4 regions of the Pseudoalteromonas sp. UG3-2 genome follow, and region 3 is predicted to be linked to each of the others. Evidence: predicted binding sites of a transcription regulator. Region 3 holds the regulator's gene; each other region holds the start of a gene.
The links. The regulator sigma-54, encoded in region 3, starts transcription at its own class of promoters, with help from an activator protein. The targets are predictions, from matches to a motif close to GTTGGCACGNNNNTNGNNT.
Positions count from the first base shown of each region.

Region 1: a site for sigma-54 is predicted at 1,872-1,890, ahead of R3P39_RS03795 (flagellar hook-length control protein FliK). Genes of this name have one in related genera too.
Region 2: a site for sigma-54 is predicted at 1,457-1,475, ahead of R3P39_RS03585 (LPP20 family lipoprotein). Genes of this name have one in related genera too.
Region 4: a site for sigma-54 is predicted at 1,789-1,807, ahead of flgB (flagellar basal body rod protein FlgB). Genes of this name have one in related genera too.

Region 1 is NZ_JAWLJU010000002.1:101,093-105,567, reverse strand. Features, by position in the region: gene R3P39_RS03795 (flagellar hook-length control protein FliK) at 1-1,749, opposite strand, end outside; gene fliJ (flagellar export protein FliJ) at 1,933-2,379, opposite strand; gene fliI (flagellar protein export ATPase FliI) at 2,379-3,710, opposite strand; gene fliH (flagellar assembly protein FliH) at 3,768-4,475, opposite strand, start outside.
Region 2 is NZ_JAWLJU010000002.1:60,485-64,959, reverse strand. Features, by position in the region: gene flgA (flagellar basal body P-ring formation chaperone FlgA) at 1-24, shown strand, start outside; gene flgM (flagellar biosynthesis anti-sigma factor FlgM) at 97-420, shown strand; gene R3P39_RS03590 (flagella synthesis protein FlgN) at 413-841, shown strand; gene R3P39_RS03585 (LPP20 family lipoprotein) at 866-1,342, opposite strand; gene R3P39_RS03580 (flagellar assembly protein T N-terminal domain-containing protein) at 1,530-2,726, shown strand; tRNA gene R3P39_RS03575 (tRNA-Arg) at 2,731-2,805, opposite strand; gene R3P39_RS03570 (FlgO family outer membrane protein) at 3,027-3,668, opposite strand; gene R3P39_RS03565 (FlgO family outer membrane protein) at 3,679-4,335, opposite strand; gene R3P39_RS03560 (FlgO family outer membrane protein) at 4,347-4,475, opposite strand, start outside.
Region 3 is NZ_JAWLJU010000002.1:1,958,360-1,962,834, forward strand. Features, by position in the region: gene kdsC (3-deoxy-manno-octulosonate-8-phosphatase KdsC) at 1-59, shown strand, start outside; gene lptC (LPS export ABC transporter periplasmic protein LptC) at 56-610, shown strand; gene lptA (lipopolysaccharide transport periplasmic protein LptA) at 600-1,145, shown strand; gene lptB (LPS export ABC transporter ATP-binding protein) at 1,142-1,867, shown strand; gene R3P39_RS11945 (RNA polymerase factor sigma-54) at 1,914-3,413, shown strand; gene hpf (ribosome hibernation promoting factor) at 3,443-3,730, shown strand; gene ptsN (PTS IIA-like nitrogen regulatory protein PtsN) at 3,732-4,190, shown strand; gene rapZ (RNase adapter RapZ) at 4,183-4,475, shown strand, end outside.
Region 4 is NZ_JAWLJU010000002.1:66,155-70,629, forward strand. Features, by position in the region: gene R3P39_RS03605 (chemotaxis protein CheV) at 1-562, shown strand, start outside; gene R3P39_RS03610 (CheR family methyltransferase) at 578-1,408, shown strand; gene flgB (flagellar basal body rod protein FlgB) at 1,841-2,251, shown strand; gene flgC (flagellar basal body rod protein FlgC) at 2,254-2,685, shown strand; gene R3P39_RS03625 (flagellar hook assembly protein FlgD) at 2,703-3,389, shown strand; gene flgE (flagellar hook protein FlgE) at 3,424-4,475, shown strand, end outside.

The DNA.
Region 1 (4,475 bases), 1.9 Mb from region 3:
CGTTGCAGGTTCTGTGCTCGATGCAGCGTTAGGCGCTGCGTCTGTTCGTGTTGTGCTAAAAATATTATTAAATGGCGCTCTTTCAGCTTTACTGTTCTCTTTTACTGCTGCATTTTCTTGGCTATTGGTGGCATTAAACTCTTTGTCGCTCAGCTTTTCCGATAGCTTTTCACTTACTTGTTTTTCTGATTGTGCTTTTTCGTTTACTTTGGCTTGTTCAGACTCACCTTGATAAGCACGCTCATTGGTCATTACTTTGTCTTGTTTTAACTGTTTAACCGGTGAAATAAAGTCACTGCCGTTATCCGCTTTTATTAATCCCTGGGGTTTATCTTGCGGTTTCGTTGCTAACGCCATGTCAGTGTCATTTTGCGATTCAGGATTTGCTGGTAATGCCCCAGATTGAGCCGACTTAAACGGTTCATTCACCGCTTTCACTGCAGCCATATTTTTATTGGCTAATAACTGCGCCACCGCCTTTTGCACGCTAGGTGAGGCATCATAAATATCGACATCGCCATTTAACACCGCTTGCAGCTCTTTTTGCTGCACTGGATTTAAACTATTAAGTACCTTACTCACTTTCGCTGTCGCATTAGACTCTTCAGCTTGACCAGCTACCCCCATTTGCTTAGTACTGCCTTGAATCTGGCTAGAAATAGGACCAATATCCGCTTTATTTCTCAAGTCGATAATGGTTTGCTGTTGATTTTTTAGCGTCGTATCTTCTTGGTCACTCGCACTAGGCTTAGCAGGTTCACCAGCTCCAAGTTCTGGACGTGGTTGAGCAGTGCCATTTTGACCCCCTGGCAGCCCATTTGCTAGAGGTTTGGGCACTTCATTACGAGGCTGCTCTGTTACTTTAGATTTCACTTCATCGACCAACTTTTGCGCCGCTTGAAGTTGCTCTTTGGTAGGCTTTGAATGCTGTGTTGCTGTTGATTCGGTATTGTTATCGCCAGTCACTGCAGGTGCCTGCTTCGCTTTGCCCTCAGTCCCCTGTACTAGTGTCTCAGAAGTAACCTTTTGCTGGCCTGCTGATAATGGTTGTTCAGCGTATTGCTGTTTTGCTTCATTGGATAGAGCTGTGGATTCATCCGCTGCTACTTTCGATGGACCGCTGTTTGATTGCAGTGCCGCACGTACAGCCGTTGATACTTCTTTTGGTGCCGCTTTTAATGTTGTGCTTTGCTGTTTCGCTGCAGTGATTTGTGATAATAAGTCGTTATCTTTTGCAGTGCTAGCTGCTTTATCTTGTGAACTTGCGTCATTCAATATTACTTTATCGCTCGCGGTTGCTGCTCGCTCTTTTGTTCCTGGTGATAATAACTGCCCCTCTGCTGCAGCATTGGCCTCCTTACCATGTGACTCGGTAGGCGCTTGTGCTACTGTGGCAATAGCGCTGGTGTTATCTGTTTTAACGTGCGCTTGCTCTGGATAAGTGGCATTCTGCTCTAACTTACTTAGCTGGTGTGTCTGCTCTGAAACATTGGCGGTTGAAGTATTAGCGCCATTCGTTGTTTCCTGCTCGCTTTGTTTTGCATCTAAAGCCAACTGTGAGGCTGCTTTTTCCACCTCCAGCTGTTTATCTAACTTGCCTTGCTGCCGAGTCTCTTCAACGCTTTCTAGCTTTGCCATAAGCGCATTAAAGTCATCACTGCTCTGAGCCTCTTCCACATCAGAGTCTAAGGGAGCACTTTTCGCTTCACTATTGCCGCGCTGCAGCAGGTTTGCAAGCATCACATTCATTTTGAACTACCTCAACAAGTGGCAAGTTTCTGCCTTTTTATGAGCACATCAAAATACAACCCAATGATTTTATTGATGTTATATTCTGACCCCATAGATAAACCAATTCACTAAGTTAAATACTGCATAATTCAAGCCAACTTCACTAAAGCTGACTCGGCACTGGAGTCAGGCGTAAGTCCTCTACCAGGCTGATGGTCTACGGACAAACTGGTTGGTAGCAAACTCATCCAGCATTTTCTGTTCTGCTTTGGCTAGCTTTGCTTGATATGCTAATTGTTGTTTCTCAATCAGCTTTTCAATGGCCTTGGTTTTGGCTTGTTGCTCTAGCCATAGCTTACGGCGCTGCTCTACTACCTGCTTGGCGGTGTTCACTGTGCTGCTTTGCTGAGTGATCGCTTGCTCTATCTTATTAATGAAATTGTGATATTGATTAAAACCGCCACTGCTTAAACCCGCTTGAGCCTTACCATGAAGCTGTGTGGTGTATTCCAACCTAAAGTCATTGAGCCCGGCCAACTTTTGTTGGTTAATAGACAGATGTTGTTGTGCCTGAGCAAAGTTGGCTTTTAGTTGCTCTTCTTTATCCTGTTCAAGCTTAAGCAAAAGATTCAGTTTATTGCCGGCCATTATGCTTGCCCTAATAATTTGGCTAGACTCTGCAGGCAATCATCGTAGCTGATCACTTCTTTCATGCCCTGCTGCAAGAAGCTATTTACCGCTGGCATCATGTCAATGGCTTGGTCTAACATTTGGTCGCTGCCTTTTTGATAGGCACCTAAAGTGATCATATCTTTATTTTGCTGATACATAGAGTAAACCTGCTTGAGTACTCTCGCTTGTTGTAGGTGAGCTTCAGAGACCACTTGTGGCATAACACGGCTGATCGACTTTTCAATATCAATGGCTGGATAATGGCCGCTATCGGCCAGTTCGCGGGACAGCACAATATGACCATCTAAAATGGCTCGAGCAGCATCAGCAATGGGATCTTGCATATCATCCCCCTCACTGAGAACCGTGAAAAAAGCGGTAATGGAACCTTGCCCCTCACCACCATTACCAGCGCGTTCAACGAGCGCCGGCAGTTTTGCAAATACAGATGGCGGATAGCCTTTCGTCGCTGGTGGTTCACCCACTGCCAGAGCAATTTCACGTTGTGCCATGGCATACCGTGTCACGGAATCAAGCAGTAACAACACGTTAAGACCTTGATCACGAAAATACTCTGCAATGGTAATGGCGCTTTCGCAGCCTTTTAACCGCATCAAAGGTGAAGCGTCTGCAGGGGCAGCTACTACCACCGAGCGGCGGCGACCTTCAACGCCAAGAATTTCATCAATAAACTCTTTTACCTCACGGCCACGCTCACCTACCAAGCCAACCACAATGACATCGGCCTCACTCCCTCGAGTCATCATCCCCAGTAATACAGACTTACCCACACCACTACCAGCAAACAAGCCCATTCGCTGCCCTTGCCCCACGGTGACGATTGAGTTGATTGCACGCACACCAACGTCCATGGGCGCATCAATAGGTCTTCTCGCCAGTGGGTTAATAGGCGATGCAGCGAACTTCAAATGTTGTTCAGCCTCGATTGCCCCCAGTCCATCCAACGGTCGGCCCAAGCCATCCACAACTCGGCCCAATAAGCTCATACCCACAGGTAACCCGGCTTCTTTGACTTTAGGGATCACCCGCGCACCGGGAAGCACACCGGTAATATGATCGTTGGGCATGAGGTATAAGGTGTCTTGGTTAAAGCCAATGACTTCAGCGTCGACAAAGCCACCTAGGGTCTCTATTTTACATTGACTGCCCACTGAGGCGTTTAACCCTTTGGCTTCCAGGGTTAGCCCCACTACACGGGTCAAGCTGCCAGCGACGGCAACGCCATAAGGTTTTATAAACTTTTGATACTTTCCCAGTCGCTCGCTCATTGCAGCCGATGTTGACATGATTTTGCACACCCGTACGTTAAGGTTAAGCCTCGCGCTAATATTGTCGCACGAAGCTTATTGCTTTTGCTCTATACCGCTATCTTGCAAAAAAGAGTCCAACACATCATTTATGCGGTTTTTCACTGTCATATCAATTGACGATTGCGCGGTTTTTACCTCGCACCCGCCTCTTTCTAAGGTGGGTTCGGGAATTAACTGCCAGTGCTGTGCTGCAATATGTTCCTCGCCATACATCTCCTGGACTAAAGTAAGGTCGTCGGGGTGAAGGTGGATGCGAACACTTTGCTCGTGAATAGGCAAAGCGTCCATGGCTTTTTTTAAGGCATTTAAAATCAGTTCTGGAGAAGTCTGTAACTCTTTGAAGATCACTTGCTGCGCCAATAAATTGACTAAAGTAACCAATTGCTTCTCACAGTCATCATCGACTTTTTTAATTGGGTCTTGTAAGGCATCAAGCACACTCGACAGTGCTTTCATACGCTCCTCGATAAGAGGCTGAGCTTCTTCCAGCCCTTTTTCCTTACCAATTTCTACGCCTTCTTTGTAACCGGCCTCTTTGCCTTCACTGACCCCTTTATCAAATCCTTCAATGTAGCCTTGCTCATGACCTTGTTTAATGCCTTCATCGTAGGCGTCTTGGCGGATTTGCTCGAGTTCTTCAATAGTCAGAGTAGGAAACTCTGGTTCCTGTGGCTCTGGCTCTTGGGGCTTTTTCTTTTTACTGTAAACTTCTTCCAAAGGTGTACCGTAGGCCGTTGAACG
Region 2 (4,475 bases), 1.9 Mb from region 3:
GAAACTGTTGAGGTGAATTTATAAAAAATTTGCTAAAGTAATGCTTACGCAAGCCGATAAAGTGGCTGAGAGTATAATAGTATTGGGTCTACAATCATGGTTAATCAAGTTAACGGTCAAAATCAATCTACATCCGTTGCTAACAATGTTAAGCAACAAAAAGCCGAGTTACAACGTAACGAAGCCAATGCCACCAATAATAAAGCACCTGCAGTACCTAAAGCGGCTGCGGATTCAGTGAGCCTAACACCACAGGCACAACAGTTGAAGTCTGTAAATGATAAGGCGCAACAGTCTTCCGGTTTTGACGATAAAAAAGTCGCAGAGCTGAAAAAAGCCATTGCCGAAGGCAAGTACCAGATTGATGCCGATAAACTGGCAAAAAACATAGCAGCATTTGAGTTCGAGATTTATGGATGATACGGTTCGGCTTTGCCACCACAAACTATCGCAACAAATTAGTGCACTTGAAGCTTTGACCCAGCTTCTAGTGGACGAGCTTGAGGCACTCGCCTCTCGCCGCGGTGATAGCTTAAAAGATATCGCTCGGGAAAAACTCTCACACATCACAAAACTACAACAACTCGACAAAGAACTCGCTCAAGTCGATGTTGAACTGTTCAAAAACGAAGAACTAACGCCCCTAGTAGATCAAGTTAAATCCCTGCTAAATGATTGTAAGCGCAAAAATGAAGTTAACGCCAAAGCGGCTCACCATGCCAATGTTAGCACCAGAGAGCTGAAAGAAATCTTGATAGGTGTGCCTGCGTCAGTGACTTATGGTGAAGACGGCAGCGTGAAAAGCAGTGATAATAAGCTAGTTAAGAACTTGAAAGCCTAAACTAGGCTTTCAATGTGTTAGCTGTTATTTGATGCTGTAGCGGATCTTTTTTATTTTCTTTGGCTTAGTTTGCGCTATATAAAGGTCGTACACTCTTTTCATATCCAGCTCTAATTCCGTGGCATAGGTATCACCGACTGAGTAGCTTTTGAGCACTTTCGCGCCTCTGATAAGGCCATTAACTTGACTCTTTAAGCCATCATTTTGCGCAATGGCCCCTTTTACCGTGGTTGTTGCAGTCAGCTTCTGTCCATACAGTTGCTCCGCTAATTCACGATACGCTTCAAGCTTAGAAACCTTGATTGCCATCAACTGTTTCTCGCCATCCGTCGCTCCCGGTTGTGCACTTAACGGCGCATAACCCACGGCTTTGAGTACCGGATAGCTATCAGGTTTTATTGTTTCGTACTCGATGTGTTTGTCTGCAATACTGGCACAGCCGTTAAGCCAGGCGAATGTGGTGACCAAAAGCAGTACGTAACGTGATTTAAATACCCTCATCCTAACCATCTCCACTACAATCAATAAATACAATACCAGTCCGCATTACGCCTTGTTCGCCTCGAGTAGGCCACTTGTTAAGCGAACTGGTATAAGAGTTCACTTAGTTGATATATGCACGAATCCTGCCAAAATTTGGCACAGGTATTGCTGATATTAAGGTAGTTAATGAATTAGGTTGCTCAAAATGAACAAGCATATTGTACTAAGCTTATCACTCATCAGTTTATCTTACGCCAGTGGCGCTAGCGCGGAGTGGTTTGAAGTAACAGGTATTGCTGACATCAAAAGTGGTGATCAGCAAAAAGCCAAACGTAAGGCTGTCAACGATGCCATTACCCAGGCTCTGTTATTTTCTGGCGCCAATGTCAGCAGTGTACAAACCGTCACCGATGGTGTGCTGACTCAGGATGAATTAAAGATACGCTCCAACGCCCAAGTGCAAAGCGCCAATGTGGTGTCGGAGTCACGGGTAGGTGATAGCTGGCACGTCACCTTACACATTGATATTATGCCACAGGATCAGCAGTGCCCTATCAGCGCCTACAATAAACAAATCGCCATCACCCAAAGTCAATTAAAGAACAAACACCAAGCAACCTTGGGTCAAATCTTTGACATACACAAGGTGGTGAGTAAAAAGCTCTATCAAACCATGAATAGCCAAAGCACCAGCTTAGAGCCAGTGCCCTACTTCGCACAAACCATCAATGTTGAACGCTTTTTTAGCCAGCGTTTTGATTATAACGAACGTTTAATTGAAACCGTTACCGCCAATACCAATAGCCAATATGTCTTGCTTTCCCAGATCAGCGATATTTCCAGTGTGGATAAGCTTAACAGTGACTTTGCATTTTGGCAGAGCGATAAGTTTTTGCGTAGCTTTAAAATCGACTTTGCCCTTTTTGATGCCTTATCGCACGAACGTGTGTGGCAAAAGCAATACGCCACACAAGGCGTTTGGCCATTTAAAAAGACCAAGCTAATAGACGTGTACAGCGAACGTTTCTGGCGCACAGATTATGCCGACGAAATCCAGTTAACACTCGAACAAGTCACCATAGACTTAAATGCCGCCGTGGCTTGCTTGGCAACGAACGGTAAAATTCTGCACGTTGACGGCGATCAAGTGATTATTAACCTTGGCCGTATGCATGGACTGGAAAATGGCCAAGTACTGAATATCGCGCACAGCAGCCCAGTTACCAACGCACGCGGCAAGCAGTACATGCGCCAAATCAAGACCATTAATAAGGTTCGAGTTACACAAGTTAACGCCCAAAATGCAGTGGCGGTGAACATAAGTAAACGCCCACTCAACAACGTACAAATAAACGACTTAGTAGAAATTCAGGTAGAGCAAGAGGAGGATTTTGCTCTTTGAAGAATGGCGTCCCCAGTAGGAATCGAACCTACATCGAAGCCTTAGGAGGGCCTAGTTTTATCCATTAAACTATGGGGACATCCACTTAGCAGCTTTATAACGTTCCGTATTGATACTTGCGCCATTTGCGGGAGCCACTGTTACACTCAAGTTTCTTACCGCAAACAGTCAATTCATTTAAGGAATCGTTATTAGCTTCTAGTATACTGATTACTATCACTTTTTGAAGCTTTTCTTTAGGGAATGGTGAGCTTTTTGTCAGTCCAAAAGGGAACTAAAGCTCACTCAGCGCGGTTAGGGTTATCTCGATGCCGTTGCTTGGCCATCTAAGATAAAGTAGGGAATAGTCACCGCCGTAGTCGCTACCACGAGGTTGCTATCAAACTCCAACAGTCGAGCATTCACTTCGACTCCGCGAGCGCGGTAAATCATGGTACCTGTTAGTACATGGCTTGGTGCTTGAGCTACCTTTAGGCGGCTGGCTTTACGAGAAAAATTCAGGTCGCCACTGGGCGTCACCTCAATTTTTCCTAACGCTTTAAAATCCAGTGCTTGGTAGCCCAACTTTTGCATTTGATGCATTAACGACTCTGCCAGCTGGTTCCCCAACTGATTGGTTTGTCGTAATGACTCATTAAAGTTTACAAAGCTGGCAACCGCAATCGCTTCTGGCTGCTGTCCTAATATAGTATCAGATAGCTCTAGCGCAATTTGGCTGGCATAATTTGCCACCTGCTTACGATGGCGATAGCTTACGAACCCCATGTCCTGGGTCATTGCCGACTGCTCATCCAATGCTTGCTGTTCTTGTGCGGCCATCATGGCGTACAAGGCATCAATATCAGATTGCTCTTTGCTGTCTCCTTGCTGAGCTTGCTGTTCGGTCATTTCACAGCCACCTAACAGAGCTAACGTGGTGGCGAACAGAACTGCGTTTTTCATGTCTCTGCTCCTAATTCGCTTGCTCAAGCAAAATACCGTCATAGGCCGCACCATCTTCTAAGGCGTTTACGATATTCTGTGGTAAAAAGCCTTGCGCGGTACCGACCACGCTCTTACTGCGCAGACCAACTATACGGGCGTTTACCATTACACCACCTTGATGGTTAACCAAGGTACCACCTAAGACATATAAAAATGGGTGGTCGTCTGATAACTCAAGGAAGTCTCGACTAAATACGAAATCCCCTTCTGGGGTCACTCGGATGTAATCCGTGGTTTTGAAATCCACAACTGGAATACCAAAGGTATGCAATTCGTGAATAAAACTCTCTGCTAATTGATTGCCCAATAACGACGCTTGATTAAAATCTTTATCCAAAAAAACAAAACTGGTAACGGCAATGGGCGTTTTTTCATTCACGTGTTTTATGTTGGCCACCATGTCTTGCATAATGCTTTGGACATAATGGGTAACGTTTTTGCCCGCCATTTGCTGACTAATCGAAAACTGTTTCATTCCGCTGGGGTTGCTTTGAAACATGGAATCCTTTGCAAAGCCATTTCTCGACTGCTGTTCAGGCGCCCCCTCTACAGCGAAAAAGCTCCCTTGGGCACAACCGACCATCAATGTAAGCGGTAAAATGACACTAACTAAATTTTTAAACATTGCCTGCTCCACTAATATTGGCTTCGGATCAACTGGCCATCACGGTGAGTGACATTTTGCGTCCCCCACATGACCGACTTTGGAATGCTGACTGCTGCTGCAGAAACGGCTTTATTGTGTAAGGTACCAACTAGTCTGGC
Region 3 (4,475 bases):
CCGACTTATTGATGTTAAGCCAAGGTCATAGCCTAACCACCAAAGGTGTCAGTGCATGACCGTACTTCGTGTCATCTTACTTATTGTTTTCGCAGCCATCATGGTGTGGATGTGGTCTCCCATGTTCAACCAAGATACTAGCCGCAAAAGCCAAGGAGATGAGCCGCTGGCTAAACCTGACTATGTCGCCACCGCATTACAACAAACCACCTACAGTGAAAATGGCTTGCTCAACTACCAAGTCACGGCAGATAAGATGGAACTCTATCAAGACCTTGGTTTTAGCCATTTTGAGAAACCCATTTTCACTTTGTACAACGGCGAGCAAAATTGGCGCATTAGCGCCCTTGAAGCCACGTTATATGAAAACAACACCCTGATTTTAGAGGGCCAGGTACTAGCACAAAACTTAGTGCCAAACGCCATGATAAGCGATATTAACGCCGATAATGTCAGAGTCGATATTAAGCAAAAATTGATGAAGTCGGAACATCCAGTCATTATTACAGGTCCTAGTGTTAAGATCACCGGAAAAGGCCTGCATGCGGATTTACACAACCAAGTGATCGAACTCATCAATCACACTAAGACAATTTATTATGACCAGTAAAGTAATGAACAAACTCGTTTTTTTAGGCTTATTAGCTGCCGCTACCAGCGCGCTCGCCGCGGAGCAAAATGAAGTCATCATTGATTCCGGCAGACAGCAAGCCCAGCTACAGAGCAACATTGGTATTTTTGAGCAAAACGTGGTGATTATCCATGGTGACAGAAAAATCCAAGCCGACCGCCTAGAGGTCCATCGTCGCGCAGAGCTTGGCACCAACAAACAATTATTGGTTGCCACCGGAAGCCCAGCTATTTTTAGTGAAAAGCAAGCGGATGGTAGTTTATTAGAGGCTAAAGCCAATGAAATTCGTTACGACGTCGCAGCACTGACGCTAGTCATTTCCGGTGACGCCGAAATTAGCCAAGCAGGACAAAAAATTAATGCTCAGGTCATCACCTATGATATTGAACAACAACTGATCAGCGCAGAACGTTCAGGACAACAAGACTCCAGGGTCAGAACGGTATTAGTGCCGGTTAATGAGGGCGATGAAAACAAAAAAGAAAAAGAACCATCGCAAGGTAACAATCCATGAGCGTATTAACAGCAACGGGGCTTGCCAAAAGCTACAAAGGCCGACAGGTGGTCAAAAATGTTGAGTTAAGCGTTGAAGCTGGCAGCATTGTCGGTTTATTAGGGCCTAATGGCGCTGGCAAAACCACCACGTTTTATATGATCGTAGGCTTAGTGCCTAGCGACAAAGGTGAAATTAGCATCAATGATGAAGACATCACGTTATTGCCAATGCACAGCCGTGCCCGAATGGGGATCGGCTATTTACCCCAAGAGTCCTCGATTTTTCGTAAGCTTTCCGTATACCAAAACTTAATGGCCATTTTAGAGACCCGTAAGGACTTAACCAAGGCCCAACGCGAAACCGAACTCAATGAACTATTAGATGAGTTTAATATCCAGCATATTCGCGACTCACAGGGAATGGCATTGTCTGGTGGTGAACGACGTCGAGTAGAGATCGCCCGAGCACTGGCGGCCAACCCGAAATTTATTCTCCTTGATGAACCTTTTGCTGGTGTTGATCCCATTTCGGTGTTAGATATAAAGACCATTATTGAACACTTAAAAAATCGTGGCATTGGCGTGCTAATTACGGATCATAATGTCAGGGAAACCCTTGATGTATGTGAAAAAGCTTATATTGTTTCACATGGGGAATTAATCGCATCAGGTACGCCAGAACACGTTTTAGCCGATCAAACCGTAAGAGATGTCTACCTAGGCGAACAATTCAAGCTATAGTTAAGACGTAGTAATAATAACTGTTAAAAGGGATTGTTAAAGATACATGAGGCAATCATTACAGCTGCGCATGGGGCAGCAACTTACAATGACTCCACAACTGCAACAGGCGATTCGCTTGCTGCAGCTCAGTACGTTGGATTTGCAACAGGAAATCCAAGAAGCACTGGATAGCAATCCGTTGCTAGAAGTGGAAGAAGGTGAAAACGCTGATACCGAAAGCTTGGAGCAAAACAACCAAGAAAAATCCGCTGCAGACGAAGGTCAAGCATCTCAGGAAGAAGCGCCTGTCAGTGATTATGAGCTCGATTCTGATACCGCCATGAGTAAAGACACGGTCAGCGATGACTTAGCCATGGACGTCACTTGGGATGAGTATATGAGTGCAGCCCCTGTTGCCAGCTCTGCACCTCTTCCTGATGATGATAATGTTTATCAAGGAGAAACGTCTGAGTCGCTGCATGACTATTTGATGTGGCAATTAGAGCTCACTCCTTTTAGTCCCACGGATAGAGCCATTGCTATTGCTATCATTGAGGCGGTAGATGTCTCAGGATTACTTACCCTAAGCTGTGAAGACATTCTCGACAGCATTAATGACGCAGAAGCAGAGGAACCGATAGAATTAGACGAGGTGGAAGCCGTACTCAAGCGTGTGCAGCTGTTTGACCCTGTCGGTGTTGCCGCGCGTAGCTTGCAAGAGTGTTTGTGTATTCAGCTTAACCAATTTGCACCAGAGACGCCTTGGCTGGCAGAAACCAAAATGATCCTTACCGAGCACATCGATCTGTTGGCGAGCCGAGATTACCGTACTTTAGCGAAAAAAACCCGGCTCAAAGAAGCTGAGTTGAAAGAGGTGATGACTCTTATTCATAGCCTCAACCCCAAACCGGCCGCCAGCATTATTCGTGAAGAGCCTGAGTACGTCATTCCTGATGTCTCGGTAAAAAAAGTAAAAGGTCGCTGGGTAGTTGAACTCAACCCAGATGCTATGCCGAAAATCCGCGTTAATGACCATTATGCGGCCATGTCTAGAACCGCTCGCTCTAGTGCTGATAGCCAATTTATTCGCTCCCACTTACAAGAAGCTAAGTGGTTTATTAAAAGCTTAGAAAGCCGTAATGATACTTTATTAAAAGTAACCAATTGCATTGTCCAACAACAACAGGCATTCTTTGAACATGGCCCTGAGGCAATGCGCCCTATGGTACTTAATGATGTCGCTGAGATGGTTGATATGCATGAGTCTACAATTTCTCGTGTCACCACCCAGAAGTATATGCATACGCCTCGTGGTATCTTTGAGTTAAAGTATTTCTTCTCTAGCCATGTAAGTACCGAAAACGGCGGTGAGTGCTCATCTACCGCGATTAGAGCGCTCATCAAGAAGCTAATAGCTGCAGAAAATACCGCTAAGCCATTAAGCGATAGCAAAATTGCAGATATTTTAGCTGAGCAAGGAATTAAGGTAGCGAGACGTACGATTGCAAAATATCGTGAATCCCTAGCCATTCCACCGTCAAATCAACGCAAAAGCTTGATTTAAGACGTAAAAAACCAAGAAGGAAAATGCTTATGCAACTAAATCTAACTGGTCGCCATGTAGAAATCACAGACTCATTACGAGACTATGTCACCAACAAGTTTGCGAAGCTAGAGAGGCATTTTGATCATATAAATAACGTTCACGTGATCCTTGATGTTGAAAAGCTGGTACAAAAGGCAGAGGCAACATTACACGTCAACGGCGGTGAGCTGTTTGCATCAACCGAGCATCAAGACATGTATGCGGCGATTGATAAGCTCATTGATAAGCTAGACCGTCAAGTTATCAAACACAAAGAGAAGCTCACTCGACACTAAAATGAAATTATGCACATTAGTGAACAAGGACTGTAGCAAAGCTGCGGTCCTTTTTAATAGCAAAAAAAGGATCCTCGAGTACATCAGCGAGTTGGCCCACAAGCAACTGCCTGATGTCGGTAAACACGTCATTCTCGATGCCTTAATGACACGGGAAAAACTCGGCAGTACTGGGATTGGTAAAGGCATAGCCATACCTCATGGTCGGGTTCAAGGTATTGAAGAGATCCTAGCGATGGTACTGGTCAGTAAGCAGCCGATCTCCTTTGAAGCAATCGATAAACAACCCGTGGACATTTTTGTCGCGTTTATTGTCCCTGAGGGCAATAATGAAGAACATTTAAAAACTTTAGCTGCTATAGCTGAAAAACTGCAAGACAAATCGTTTTGTAAACAGCTACGGCACGCCAAGACCGATCAAGAGCTTTACGCGGTTATCCAAGGAGACGATAATGAGTGATGAAGACAAGGGATTAGAGTTAATCATTATTAGTGGCCGCTCTGGTTCTGGAAAATCAGTGGCTTTACGCGTGTTAGAGGACTTAGGCTATTACTGCGTTGATAACATCCCAGTCAACCTGCTGCCTTCTTTGGTGCGCAGCGTATCGGATAATTACAATAAAATCGCTGTCAGCATCGACGTTAGAAACCTACCCAAAGAACAAGACGAATTTAACGACATACTTGAGTATCTTCCTGGATTTGCTAAGCCCGCTCTATTTTATTTAGATAGTGACGATCAGAC
Region 4 (4,475 bases), 1.9 Mb from region 3:
ATCGGGGGCTGGTCGTTATTCTTACCTAACCGCAGTAACAGAAATTGAAGATGAATTAGTCGAGATCCTTGACGTAGAAAAGATCTTAAACGAAATTTGTCCTATAGACACTGAGGTCAGTGCAGGAATTGTCTCTGATGGCGAGATGCAAAAAGATTTGGGTGAGCGTATTGTGTTTATTGCTGATGACTCGGCAGTAGCGCGAAACCAAGTCAAACGTGCATTAGAACCGTTAGGAGTGCAAACCGAGTTGGCTAAAAACGGTAAAGAAGCGCTGATCAGGCTTAGAGAAATTGCCGACATGGACTGTCAAAATAATGTCACCGAGCGCGTAGGCTTGCTGATATCGGATGTTGAAATGCCGGAAATGGATGGCTATACCTTAACGGCTGAGATCAAGGCGGATCCAAAGTTAGCGCCACTTCATGTTATTTTACATACTTCGTTAAGTGGAGTATTCAATCAGGCTATGATTGAAAAAGTAGGCGCAGATGATTTTATTGCTAAGTTTAACCCCGATGAATTAGCCGCAGCGGTTAAGAAATGGGTTCATTGTGATTAAAGCTGGTGGTAGCACTTGGAAAATAAGCATTTAGAGCAAAAAGAGTACGATCAATTTCGAACCTTTCTGGAGCAGCAGTGTGGGATCGTACTGGGCGACAACAAATTGTACTTGGTTAAAAGTCGGTTAGCTCCACTGATGGCGCGCTTCAATGTTGAGTCTTTGTCATCGTTAGTTGCTAAAACACTTAGCCCCCATGAACGGCAACTTCGTGCCGCGGTGGTTGATGCTATGACCACCAATGAAACCTTATGGTTTAGAGATACTTATCCGTTTGAGTTACTGAAAAATCGCATCCTGCCGGAGTTCAAAGACTTAAGAAGGCCAGTGAAAATTTGGTCGGCGGCAAGTTCGTCAGGACAAGAGCCGTATTCCATTGCCATGTCAGCTAATGAATACGTTAGTAAGTCGCCTGGCGCCCTCAAGATGGGCGTGCAGATAGTGGGTACTGACATTTCTAATACCATGCTTGATATGTGTAAAAACGCTGAATATGACGCTTTGGCGTTGGCGCGTGGATTGTCTCCAGAGCGGCGCAAAAAGTTTTTTACCGACAGCGGTAACGGTATGGCCAAAGTGGTGGAGCCAATTCGAAAAATGGTGAGCTTTAGACACCTTAACTTGTTGGACTCTTATGCTTTGATGGGCAAGTTTGATGTCATCTTTTGCCGTAATGTACTGATTTATTTTTCCCCAGAAGTCAAAGCAAAAATCATTGCGCAATTTGCACAGTCACTCAATCCTAATGGCTATTTGTTTTTAGGTGCCTCTGAGTCAATGGCTGGATTGAGTGATGACTTCACTATGATCCGCTGTAACCCAGGTATTATTTACCAGAAAAAATAGTCACTCTGCCATTAAGTTTTGCAACAGTGTCTCAAAACACTGTTGCAAGCTAGATTTCTACCTTTCGACTTATTCATTGTTTTGCCTTTGCCTTTGCCTTGCCTTTGCCGTTGCCATTGAGTTGCTGTTGCCGAACCTTGTCTTGCTTAGCCTTGCGATACTACTTCTGAAAATAACTTTTTCTCACCATAGTAAACCGTTTGGTGCTAATTTTTAGTAATAAACTGACCATCAACACTTACTTTAACCTTTACTTTTTTGCTCTATTCACTGTGATTCTGAGTGAGCATAAGTTTAATGAATTAGCCTCAAATAGATATACATCTCGCCTTTAAAGTAATATTACTCATTGAAATAAAAAGGAAAAAATAAATTTATATTTTGGCCTAAAGATTGCTTAATCACTGTGAGTCAAATTTTTGGAGTTTAACTATGGCTATAAGTTTCGATAAAGCACTGGGTGTTCATCAGCATACCATGCTGATCCGCTCGCAACGTGCGGAAATGTTAGCGAGTAATATCGCAAATGCGGACACTCCAGGATACAAAGCAAAAGATATTGACTTCGCAGGTGCCTTAAAAGCGGCAAAAGCGGGGCAAAGAAGCGGCAATGATATGGTTAGAACCGATGCTAAGCATCTCAGTGGTGGCACTAAAATGACCAACGCAAATGAACTATATCGCTCGCCAAATCAAGCAGATACAGGTGATGGCAACTCAGTGGATATACAAGTGGAACGGAACTTGTATACACAGAATGCATTAGAGTACCAAGCCAGTTTGCAATTTTTATCTGGTAAGTTCAGCGGCCTTAAAAAGGCACTGGGTGGTCAAGGAGCATAATTATGAGTCTTTACAACGTTTTTGATATTTCTGGCTCGGGCATGAGTGCCCAAAATGTGCGCCTGAACACCACTGCGAGTAACATTTCGAATGCCAACTCGATAAGCTCCAGCCAAGAGGGAGTGTATCGCGCTAGGCATGCGGTATTTGCAGCTGAACTTTCTAAAGCTTCAACATCCCAAAACAATGCCATGGGATCGTCCGTTGGAGTTAAGGTGTTAGGTGTGGTTGAAAGCGATAAGCCGCTTCAGATTGAGTACAGCCCCAACCATCCTAGCGCTGATGCAAATGGCTACATTTATAAACCGAATGTGAATGTGGTAGAGGAGATGGCAAATATGATTTCAGCCTCTCGCTCATACCAAACCAATGTTCAGGTTGCAGATGCAGCGAAGCAAATGTTGAGCAAAACCCTGCAGCTTGGTCAGCGCTAGATTGGGAGTAACAGCTGATGAGTAATGATGTAAATTCCGCTACTTCGTCGTACATGGATTCTCTGCGGTGGAATAAAGAAAATCGCACCACAGAGGAACAAAAAAACCGAGACACCTTAACGCAGGAAGATTTCTTCTCATTGCTTACTCAGCAGCTGTCTTATCAAGATCCAAGCAAGCCTGCTGACAATGATCAGATGATCGCGCAAATGACCAACTTCACCATGGCAGAAGGTATTTCGAAGTTAAATACGAAATTTGAATCGTTAAGCGCGTCAATGACTTCTAACTCAGCACTGCAAGCGTCTACATTAATTGGCAAAAAAGCATTGCTTGAGTCAAACATGCTTGAACACGGCGATGATGCTTTGTCAAAAGGTTCAGTTATAGTCGAGCAGCCTGTTGAAGAACTTAATATTGGTATTTATGACCAATCCGGAGCCTTGGTAAGAAAACTAGAAATGGGTCCACAGGCTGCAGGTGCAGTTAAGTTTGAGTGGGATGGTAAAAACCAAGATGGTGAACTGATGCCGGACGGTGATTACGAAATTAAAGCTGAGGGGATGATGAATGGTCAATACACTAACTTCCCATCTGCAACGTTTAGAAATATCGATAGTGTTAATGTCAACGGTGCAAATGGCATTGTAATTAATACGAAAGAAGGCGCGGTGCGCTTAACTGATATAGCTGAAATAGCTTAATTTAAAGAATTAACCTTAACAAAGAGGTGACGAAATGAGTTTTAATATTGCACTTACAGGTTTGTCAGCCGCGCAAAAAGACTTAGATGTGACGGCGAACAACATCGCTAACGTGAATACAACAGGCTTTAAAGAGTCTCGAGCTGAATTTGCTGACGTTTATGCAGCATCTGTATTTAGTTCAGGCAAGACTAAAAACGGTGATGGCGCTCAAACTACAATGGTAGCGCAGCAATTTCACCAGGGGTCTCTTAAGTTCACACAAAACTCGCTGGATTTAGCTATTACGGGTGAAGGCTACTTCGCAATGTCTGAAGAGTTTGGCTCTCAAGATTATGCTTTTACTCGAGCAGGAGCATTTAAGTTAAACAAAGATAACTTCATTGTTGATGCCCAGGGTAACTTTTTACAAGGCTTCCCTGTGGATGAGAGTACAGGCGACAATGAGTCGGTCAGTCTTAGCACCGCCAGTGCTATTCAGATCCCTGACTCATCAGGCTCACCAAGAGCAACAACTAATGTCTACTCTTCTTTCAACCTAGATTCTAGAGAGGTTCACAAACCGCTAGCTTTTGACCCAGAGGAAAGTGCGACTTATAACCACTCCACTTCGACAACGGTATACGACTCATTGGGTCAGCCCCATACGATGCAGTTGTTTTTTAAGAAAACAGATGGCATTGCACCGAATGTTGACAACGAGTGGCAGGTGTTTGCAACCTTAGATCAAAAACCTTTTGATTTAAGTGGTCAGGAACAAACCACTACTCCATACACACCAATTACAACCTTTGTATTTGATTCCGCTGGTATTCCTTCTACGACAGATGGCAACCCAAATACGGGCAGTACCTTTAATGAGTTAACATTGCCAAGTGGTGCAGGTGGTGGTGCTGGCTTATCTGACTTGCTTGGAAATGGTGCTAGCTTTCCAAGCGATGTAACCTTGAATTGGCGTGATGAGTCGAATACAACGGGTAAACTACCAACACAATATGCAAGTAAGTACGAGACCAAAGCGCTTGAGCAAGATGGTGCCACAGTAGGTAGGTTGTCAGGTATCGATATCGGTGGTGATGGTAAGAT